2 regions of the Serratia sp. ID 25-353 genome follow, and region 1 is predicted to be linked to the other one. Evidence: predicted binding sites of a transcription regulator. Region 1 holds the regulator's gene; the other holds the start of a gene.
The links. The regulator Fur, encoded in region 1, represses iron uptake genes when iron is present. The targets are predictions, from matches to a motif close to ATAATAATGAGAACNACTATCAA.

Region 2: fepD (Fe(3+)-siderophore ABC transporter permease) is a predicted target of Fur. The motif match lies at 1,750-1,772, and genes of this name have one in related genera.

The regions. Positions count from the first base shown of each region.
Region 1 covers NZ_CM139236.1:3,016,432-3,020,640, reverse strand. Annotated here, with positions in the region: gene ACYF6X_RS14610 (beta-N-acetylhexosaminidase) at 1-1,321, shown strand, start outside; gene fur (ferric iron uptake transcriptional regulator) at 1,567-2,013, opposite strand; gene fldA (flavodoxin FldA) at 2,343-2,882, opposite strand; gene ybfE (LexA regulated protein) at 3,147-3,434, opposite strand; gene ybfF (esterase) at 3,691-4,209, opposite strand, start outside.
Region 2 covers NZ_CM139236.1:579,737-583,945, reverse strand. Annotated here, with positions in the region: tRNA gene ACYF6X_RS02715 (tRNA-Val) at 2-77, shown strand; tRNA gene ACYF6X_RS02710 (tRNA-Lys) at 85-160, shown strand; RNA gene ACYF6X_RS02705 (RtT sRNA) at 235-358, shown strand; gene fepB (Fe2+-enterobactin ABC transporter substrate-binding protein) at 566-1,573, shown strand; gene fepD (Fe(3+)-siderophore ABC transporter permease) at 1,788-2,843, shown strand; gene fepG (iron-enterobactin ABC transporter permease) at 2,843-3,880, shown strand; gene ACYF6X_RS02685 (ABC transporter ATP-binding protein) at 3,898-4,209, shown strand, end outside.

The DNA.
Region 1 (4,209 bases):
GATCGACATGCCGGCACACGCCCGCGCCGCGGTGGTCTCGATGGAAGCGCGCTATAAAAAGCTGCATGCCGCCGGGAAAGAGCAGGAGGCCAACGAATTCCGCCTGGTGGATCCGACCGATACCTCCAACACCACCTCCGTGCAGTTCTTTAACCGCCAGAGCTACCTGAACCCGTGCCTTGACTCGTCCCAGCGCTTTGTCGACAAGGTGATCGGCGAGATCGCCCAGATGCATAAAGAGGCCGGCCAGCCGATCAAGACCTGGCACTTCGGCGGCGACGAAGCGAAAAACATTCGCCTGGGCGCCGGCTACACCGACAAGGCGAAACCGGAGCCGGGCAAAGGCATCATCGATCAGAGCAACGAAGACAAGCCGTGGGCCAAGTCGCAGGTGTGCCAGACGATGATCAAAGAAGGCAAGGTGGCCGACATGGAGCATCTGCCGAGCTACTTCGGCCAAGAGGTCAGCAAGCTGGTGAAGGCGCATGGCATCGACAGAATGCAGGCCTGGCAGGATGGCCTGAAAGACGCCGAGAACGCGAAGGCGTTCGCCACCTCGCGCGTGGGCGTCAACTTCTGGGATACCCTGTACTGGGGCGGTTTCGATAGCGTCAACGACTGGGCCAACAAAGGGTATGAAGTGGTGGTTTCCAACCCGGACTACGTCTATATGGACTTCCCTTACGAGGTGAACCCGGACGAGCGCGGTTACTACTGGGGCACCCGCTTCAGCGACGAGCGCAAGGTGTTCAGCTTCGCGCCGGACAACATGCCGCAGAACGCGGAAACTTCGGTCGACCGCGACGGCAACCACTTCAGCGCCAAGAGCGACAAGCCGTGGCCGGGCGCCTACGGGCTGTCCGCTCAGCTGTGGAGCGAAACCCAGCGCACCGATCCGCAGATGGAATACATGATCTTCCCACGCGCGCTGTCGGTGGCAGAACGCGCCTGGCACCGCGCCGGTTGGGAACAGGACTACCGCGCAGGCCGCGAATACAAAGGCGGGGAAACCCACTTTGTCGATACCAAGATGCTGGAGAAAGACTGGCTGCGCTTCGCCAATATCCTGGGTCAGCGTGAACTGGCCAAGCTGGATAAGGGCGGCGTCGCTTACCGTCTGCCGGTGCCGGGCGCACGCGTAGCGGGCGGCAAGCTGGAGGCGAATATCGCGCTGCCGGGATTGGGCATCGAGTACTCCACCGACGGTGGCAAGCAGTGGCAGCGCTATGACGCCAAGGCCAAGCCGGCGGTCTCGGGTGACGTTCAGGTGCGGTCGGTCAGCCCGGACGGCAAACGCTACAGCCGCGCCGAAAAGGTCTAAGCCCGGTGCAACGGCCTGCTGTCCTGGCGGCGGCCGTATAACGAAGGGGGAATGCGTTCGCCCGCGCGTGTCGGCGTAGGGCGGACGTTGTAGTGAGAGGAGTACGTGGAGTCGCTGTGCCGCTGCAATTGTGATATTTCATGACATGATTTTCCCCCGGCTTGTCCGGGGATTTTTTTGCCCGTTGCACGGAGGGCATAAAAAAACCGCCTCGGTGTGAGGCGGTTTTTCATAGCCGGTCAGGCTTATTTCTTGTCGTGCAGCGTTTCGTCTTCGCGGCAGTCACCGGTTTCACAGTGGCCGTACAGGTACAGGCTGTGGTTAGTGAGCTTGATGCCGTGCTGCTTGGCGATATCACGCTGGCGCACTTCGATGGATTCGTCGCTGAATTCGATCACTTTGCCGCAGTCCAGGCAAATCAGGTGATCGTGGTGATGCTGTTGGGTCAGCTCGAACACGGACTTGCCGCCTTCGAAATTGTGACGTGTCACAATGCCCGCATCGTCAAACTGGTTCAGTACGCGATAAACCGTTGCCAGCCCGATCTCTTCGCCCATATCAATCAGTTTTTTGTACAAATCTTCCGCACTGACGTGATGGCATTCCGGATTTTGCAGTACTTCCAGGATTTTGAGTCGCGGAAGCGTGACTTTTAAGCCGGCCTTCTTCAATGCGATGTTGTTGTCGGTCATGCGAATTCAGTCCTGTTACTATGCTAATCAAGTTGAGGCGTACTCGCCTGTGGCATCGGTCGGCACAAAGAGTTAATGCGTCTCATTATAGAACCGGTTGTACTAAATGGAAACCGCCGGTTGTTAACAAAGATATAATTGCACTATTGCATGTTTTGCATGCAACGCCTTGATGGATGGGATAAACCGATATCTCAGTCTACCGTGACGGGGTGGGAAGTTACAAATCTGTAGCTTCTATCGCAGCAATCCCTGTTGCCGATGACGGCCCTGTGGGCACACTATGCACTTTACAGGGCCTTTGTTCAACCTTTCGCCAGTGCCGGGGCTTAGCCGACGATATCGGCCAGGCTCAGCTCTTCGACGATCTGTTTGACCCAGGCGTCGACGCGCTCGTTGGTCAGCTCCGGCTGACGGTCTTCGTCGATCGCCAGACCGATGAAGTGGTCGTCGTCCGCCAGGCCCTTGGAGGCCTCGAAGTGATAGCCTTTGGTCGGCCAGTGGCCCACGATGGCCGCGCCGCGCGGTTCGATAATGTCGCGGATGGTGCCCATCGCGTCACAGAAGTATTCCGCGTAGTCTTCCTGATCGCCGCAGCCGAACAGCGCCACCAGTTTGCCGTTGAAGTCGACTTCTTCCAGCGTCGGGAAGAAATCATCCCAGTCACACTGCGCTTCACCGTAGTACCAGGTCGGGATACCCAGCAGCAGGATATCGAACCCTTCCAGGTCTTCTTTGCTGCTTTTAGCGATGTCATGCACTTCAGAGACGTCGTCGCCAAACTGTTTCTGGAGAATTTTCTGGATCATTTTGGCAATGTTTTCGGTATTGCCAGTGTCGCTGCCAAAGAAAATGCCTACAGTAGCCATATCGCGTATAACCTTTAAATTCAAGTAATTGCATTACTCGACGCCGGCACTGCCGCCGCTGACGCCGATTAAAATGATGCCATGGCAAGAGCCTTTCGCCTCCGGGGCGGGCGCCGACAGGCGCAGTCTCTTACCGGTAAATGCGTATCATGCCAGAAAGTGGCGCCGGGGTTTTATCGCATTTATGCGATGCCGGAGAATGAAGAAAAGCGTGGTCGATCCGGCGTTGTCCTTAACGCCGCGCCGCGCGTGCGGCCGAAGAGATCAATGTTCCGGCTGTTCTTCCGCCAGTTGTGCCAACAGCATCTGCTCGATGAGTTCGCTGCGGCTGATGTTGCGCTGTTCCGCCAGTTTGTTCAGGGCGTCCACCGCATCCGCGTTGATTTTCAGCTCTACGCGCCGCAATCCACGCACTTTATCGCGCCGTAACTGATTGCGCTTATTGATTCTAAGCTGTTCATCGCGGGAAAGCGGGTTGGTTTTCGGGCGCCCCGGACGGCGTTCATCTGCGAACAGATCCAGCGTCGTGCGATCCGTTTGTTCTTTTGCCATAGGTAGCGGTACTGCAAGGGAGTTTGCATCAAAAAGCGCTCGCACGCTTCCGGAGGCATCGGTTAACACACTTCGGGCCAATAAACCCTAACCCAAATTCACCCCCGAACCGGCGTTCGCGAACGCGCTGGCGCGGCGGCAAAATTATAGCGCGCCATATTACCCCAGCAGATGGAGCGGCGACAATGCCTAACTGCGGGCTAAACGCGCTAAGCCGTTATCTTTAGCGCGTTTTTTCGCCAGATGAGCGGGTTTTTCAGGCTTCGTCGAGAAAACGGTGGATGGCGCGCAGCACCGCCTCCGGCTTCTCGGCGTGCACCCAATGGCCGGTGCCGGCGACGACGTGCGCGCGGGCCTGCGGGAACTGGCGCGCGATGTCTGCACGGTAACTGTCCTGCACGTACGGCGACAGGCCGCCGCGAATGAACAGGGTTGGGTGCGGCCAGGCCGGCACATCCTGCCAGCCGGTGATGTCTTCGTAACGTTCGATCAGCACCGGTAGGTTGAAACGCCATTCGCCGTTGTGGAAGGACTTAAGCAGGAACTGGATTACGCCTTCTTCCTGCAGATAGTCGCGCATCAACTGGGCGGCCGCCTGGCGCTGGGTGATGCCGGCGGCGCTGACGGCCTTCAGCGCGGCGAAAATCTCGTCGTGGCGGCGGGTCTGGTAATCCACCGGCGCGACGTCGATGACGATCAGCCTGGCGACGCGCTCGGGCGCGATAGCGGTCAGCGCCATCGCCGCTTTGCCGCCCATCGAGTGGCCGATGACGAT
Region 2 (4,209 bases), 2.4 Mb from region 1:
TGGGTGATTAGCTCAGTTGGTAGAGCATCTCCTTTACACGGAGGGGGTCGGCGGTTCGAGCCCGTCATCACCCACCACTTCTGCGGGTCGTTAGCTCAGTTGGTAGAGCAGTTGACTTTTAATCAATTGGTCGCAGGTTCGAATCCTGCACGACCCACCAATTCAGAAAAAAGCGCCTTTTGGCGCTTTTTTCGTTTCTGCGCCATCCGACTCTGACTTCATCTCTCGCCGGCATAGTTTACGGAGTCGAGCAGGATGAAGAACCGGAGAGGTTCGAGCATCGCGCAGCGATACGACAACGCGCAGCGTTGCCCGCAGGGTGAGGCCACTGGCCGAATCAATCCTGCACGACCCACCCATTCAGAAAAAAGCGCCTTTGGGCGCTTTTTTCGTTTCTGCCGCACTCACTTTCCCTTTCGCCTTATTCTCACTTTATTCGCCACGCGCTGAGATACGAATGGTTATCATTTTGGCGGCTTGAATGGTAAATTAGCGGGCATCCACCACGCAGCCAATCCGCCGCCGGATTGATACGCCTTAGTTCAAGGAAAGAAAGAGCCCGCTCATGACCCTATCCTTACGCCAGCTGTTCATTGCATTTATCGCCACTTCCAGCCTGCTGCTCAGCGGCTGCGGCCCGGACGACAAGAACGACGGGCAGAAACCGTCCCCCCCTGCTGCCGACAGCAGTTGGCCGCGCACCATCGACAGCGCCAAAGGGAAGTTCACGCTGGAAAAACCGCCGCAGCGCATCGTGTCCACCAGCGTCACCATCACCGGCACGCTGCTGGCGATCGACGCCCCGGTGGTCGCCAGCGCCGCTACCAGCCCAAATCCCCTGGTGGCCGATAAACAAGGCTTCTTTACCCAGTGGAGCGAGGTGGCCAAACAGCGCCACGTCGAACGGCTGTACCAGGTGGAGCCCAATGCCGAAGCCGTCGCCGCCGCCGCGCCCGACTTGATCGTCGTCGCCGCCACCGGCGGGGATTCGGCGCTGAAACTGTATGACCAGCTGTCCGCCATTGCGCCGACGCTGGTGCTCGATTATGGCGACAAGAGCTGGCAGCAGCTGGCCAGCGAGCTCGGCGAGATCACCGGTCACGAAGCCGGCGCCAAACAGGCGGAAGATCGTTTCGAACAGCGCGTGGAGCAAGTGAAGCAGGCGATCACGTTGCCGCCGCAGCCGACCACCCCGCTGGTGTATGCCGACAACGGTCGCGAGGCCATGCTGTGGACACCGGGTTCCGCCCAGGGCAAGCTGCTGACCCAGCTCGGCTTCCAACTGGCTACCCCGCCGGAAAGCGCCAAAGGCAACGCCAGCATGGGTAAACGCCATGACATCATCCAGATCTCCGGCGAAAAAATGGCCGAAGGCCTGAACGGCAAAACGCTGATCCTGTTCGCCACCAATGAGCGCAAAGTGCAAGAGGTGCTGGCCAACCCGTTCCTCAAACATCTGGAACCGGTGGAACAGCGGCACGTCTACGCCGTCGGCAACGACACCTTCCGTCTCGATTACTACAGCGCCACCAACATGCTGAACCAAATCGAACGGCTGTTCAAAAAGCCCTGAACCACGCCGTCGGCAGGTCAGCCGCCTGCCGACGTTTGCCATAAACAGGGCAATCGTTCACATTTAATCAATTGAAATATCAATAGTTATTAACATCGTCAACGCACCTGCGCCACCAACCGGCGGGTGCATGCGGGCGTAAACTCGTGCTACTATTAGCGCCCGCATGAACGCAAATAACAATGAGAATAAAAATCATACAGGAGTTACCGGTGTGAACGTACCCACTCCGACTGAGCGGACGCTTTCGTCCGCACCGCACGCAGCTTACGCCAGTGGCTTCAAACGCATCGCCGGGTTCGGTATCGGCTTAGCGCTGTTGCTGCTGTGCATCATTGCCAGCCTGATGCTGGGTTCCAAAGCCATCCCCTTCCATACCGTCTGGCTCAGCCTGCAGGGCGCCGCGAGCGGTTCCGACAGCACCATCATTCTCAACGCCCGGGTGCCCCGTACGCTGGCAGGCATTTTGGCCGGCATGGCGCTCGGCGCCGCCGGCGCGCTGATTCAGGCGTTGACGCGTAATCCGCTGGCCGATCCCGGCGTGCTCGGCATCAACGCCGGCGCCAGCTTCGCCGTGGTCATCGGCATCATGTTTTTCGGCGCGGCCACCACTGAAAGCTATATGGCCTATGCCTTCGTCGGCGCTGCCCTCACCACCCTGCTGGTCTACCTGATCGGCACGCTGGCGGGCGGGCGCATCAACCCGGTGCGGCTGACGCTGGCCGGCGTGGCGATCGGCGCGGTGCTGATCGGCATCACCACCGGGCTGTCGCTGATCGATCCGCAAACCTTCGACCAACTGCGCTTCTGGCAGGCCGGCACGCTGGATATCCGCACGCTGTCCACGCTGCCGGTTACCGCCCCCGCCATTTTGCTCGGCTGCCTGCTGACGCTGCTCATCGCCCGGCCGCTGAATACCATCGGTATGGGAGAAGATCTGGCTATCGCGCTCGGCGCGCGCGTGGTGCTGACTCAGGTCGTCGCGGTGATCGCCATCACGCTGCTGTGCGGCGCGGCAACCGCCACCGTCGGTCCAATCAGTTTCATCGGCCTGATGGTGCCGCATATCGCCCGCTGGTGGGTCGGCCCCGATCAGCGCTGGATCCTGCCCTACTCCATGCTGCTGGCGCCGATTTTACTGCTGTGCGCCGACGTGGTCGGCCGTCTACTGGCGGCCGGTGAACTGCGGGTTTCTATCGTGGCGGCCTTCATCGGCGCGCCGGTGCTGATCTGGCTGGTGCGCCGCAAGAAAACGCTGGGGGGTCTGTGATGAGTCTGCCGCACACGCTGCATATCGGCCGCCCGGACGGCGTCATCAACTGGCGCGTGCCGCTGCGCCTGCTGTTGGTCAATCTTTCGTTGCTGGCGTTGTGCCTGGCGATGGCCGTTGCCGCGCTGTGCTACGGCACGCTGCAGCTTTCGCTGGAACAGGTCTTTGCCGCGCTTAGCGGCGAGGCGCCGAAAAACCTGGTCACCGTGGTCACCCAATGGCGCATGCCGCGTATCGCCATGGCGCTGTTGTTAGGTGCCGCGCTCGGCATGAGCGGCGCCATCTTCCAGTCGATTATCCGCAACCCGCTCGGCAGCCCAGACGTGATTGGCTTTAACATGGGGGCTTATACCGGCGCGCTGATCGCCATCACCCTGTTCAACGGCGGCTATTACTACATCGCCGGCGGTGCGCTGGCCGGCGGCATTCTCGCCGCGCTGGCCATCTATCTGCTGGCCTGGCGGCAAGGCATCGCCGGCTTCCGGCTGATCATCGTCGGCATCGCCATCAGCGCGGTGCTGGTCTCCACCAATACCTGGCTGATCATCACCGCCTCGCTCGAGCGCGCCATGGACGCCGCCATGTGGCAGGCCGGTTCGCTCAACGGCATGACCTGGCAGAAAGCCCAGCCCGCCACGGCGTTCATCGTGCTGGCGGCCGCGGCCGCGCTGCTGATGGGCAAACGGCTGCAGCTGTTGGAAATGGGCGATGATACGGCGCGCGCACTGGGCGTGAACGCCGAAGGCAGCCGGCTGTGGCTGATGCTGTTCGGCGTCACCCTCACCGCCGCCGTCACCGCCACCGCCGGGCCGATTTCCTTTATCGCGCTGGCGGCGCCGCAGATCGCCCGCCGCCTGGCCGGACAATCCTCGGTCACCCTGACGTCCTCGGCGCTGATGGGCGCGACGCTGCTGCTCGGCGCCGACGTGGTGTCCCAACATCTTTTTGCGCCGATCCAACTGCCGGTCGGGGTCGTGACCGTCTGCATCGGCGGCCTGTACCTGATTTGGCTGCTCATCCGTGAGGCCCGCAGATAATGAAAAGTGATAACGCCATGAGCCACCGCCTGCACGCCTCGCACCTGAAGCTGGGCTACGACAATAAAATCATCGCTGACGATCTGAGCGTGGCGATCCCCGACGGCGCCTTCACGGTGATCGTCGGGCCGAACGCCTGCGGCAAATCGACGCTGCTGCGCGCCCTGTGCCGCCTGCTGAAGCCCAGCGCCGGCGAGGTGATGCTGGACGGCAAGAATATCAGCAACTTCGCCACCAAGGCGCTGGCGCGCGAGCTTGGCCTGCTGCCGCAAACCTCGATCGCACCGGACAGCATTACCGTGGCAGACCTGGTGTCGCGCGGCCGCTAT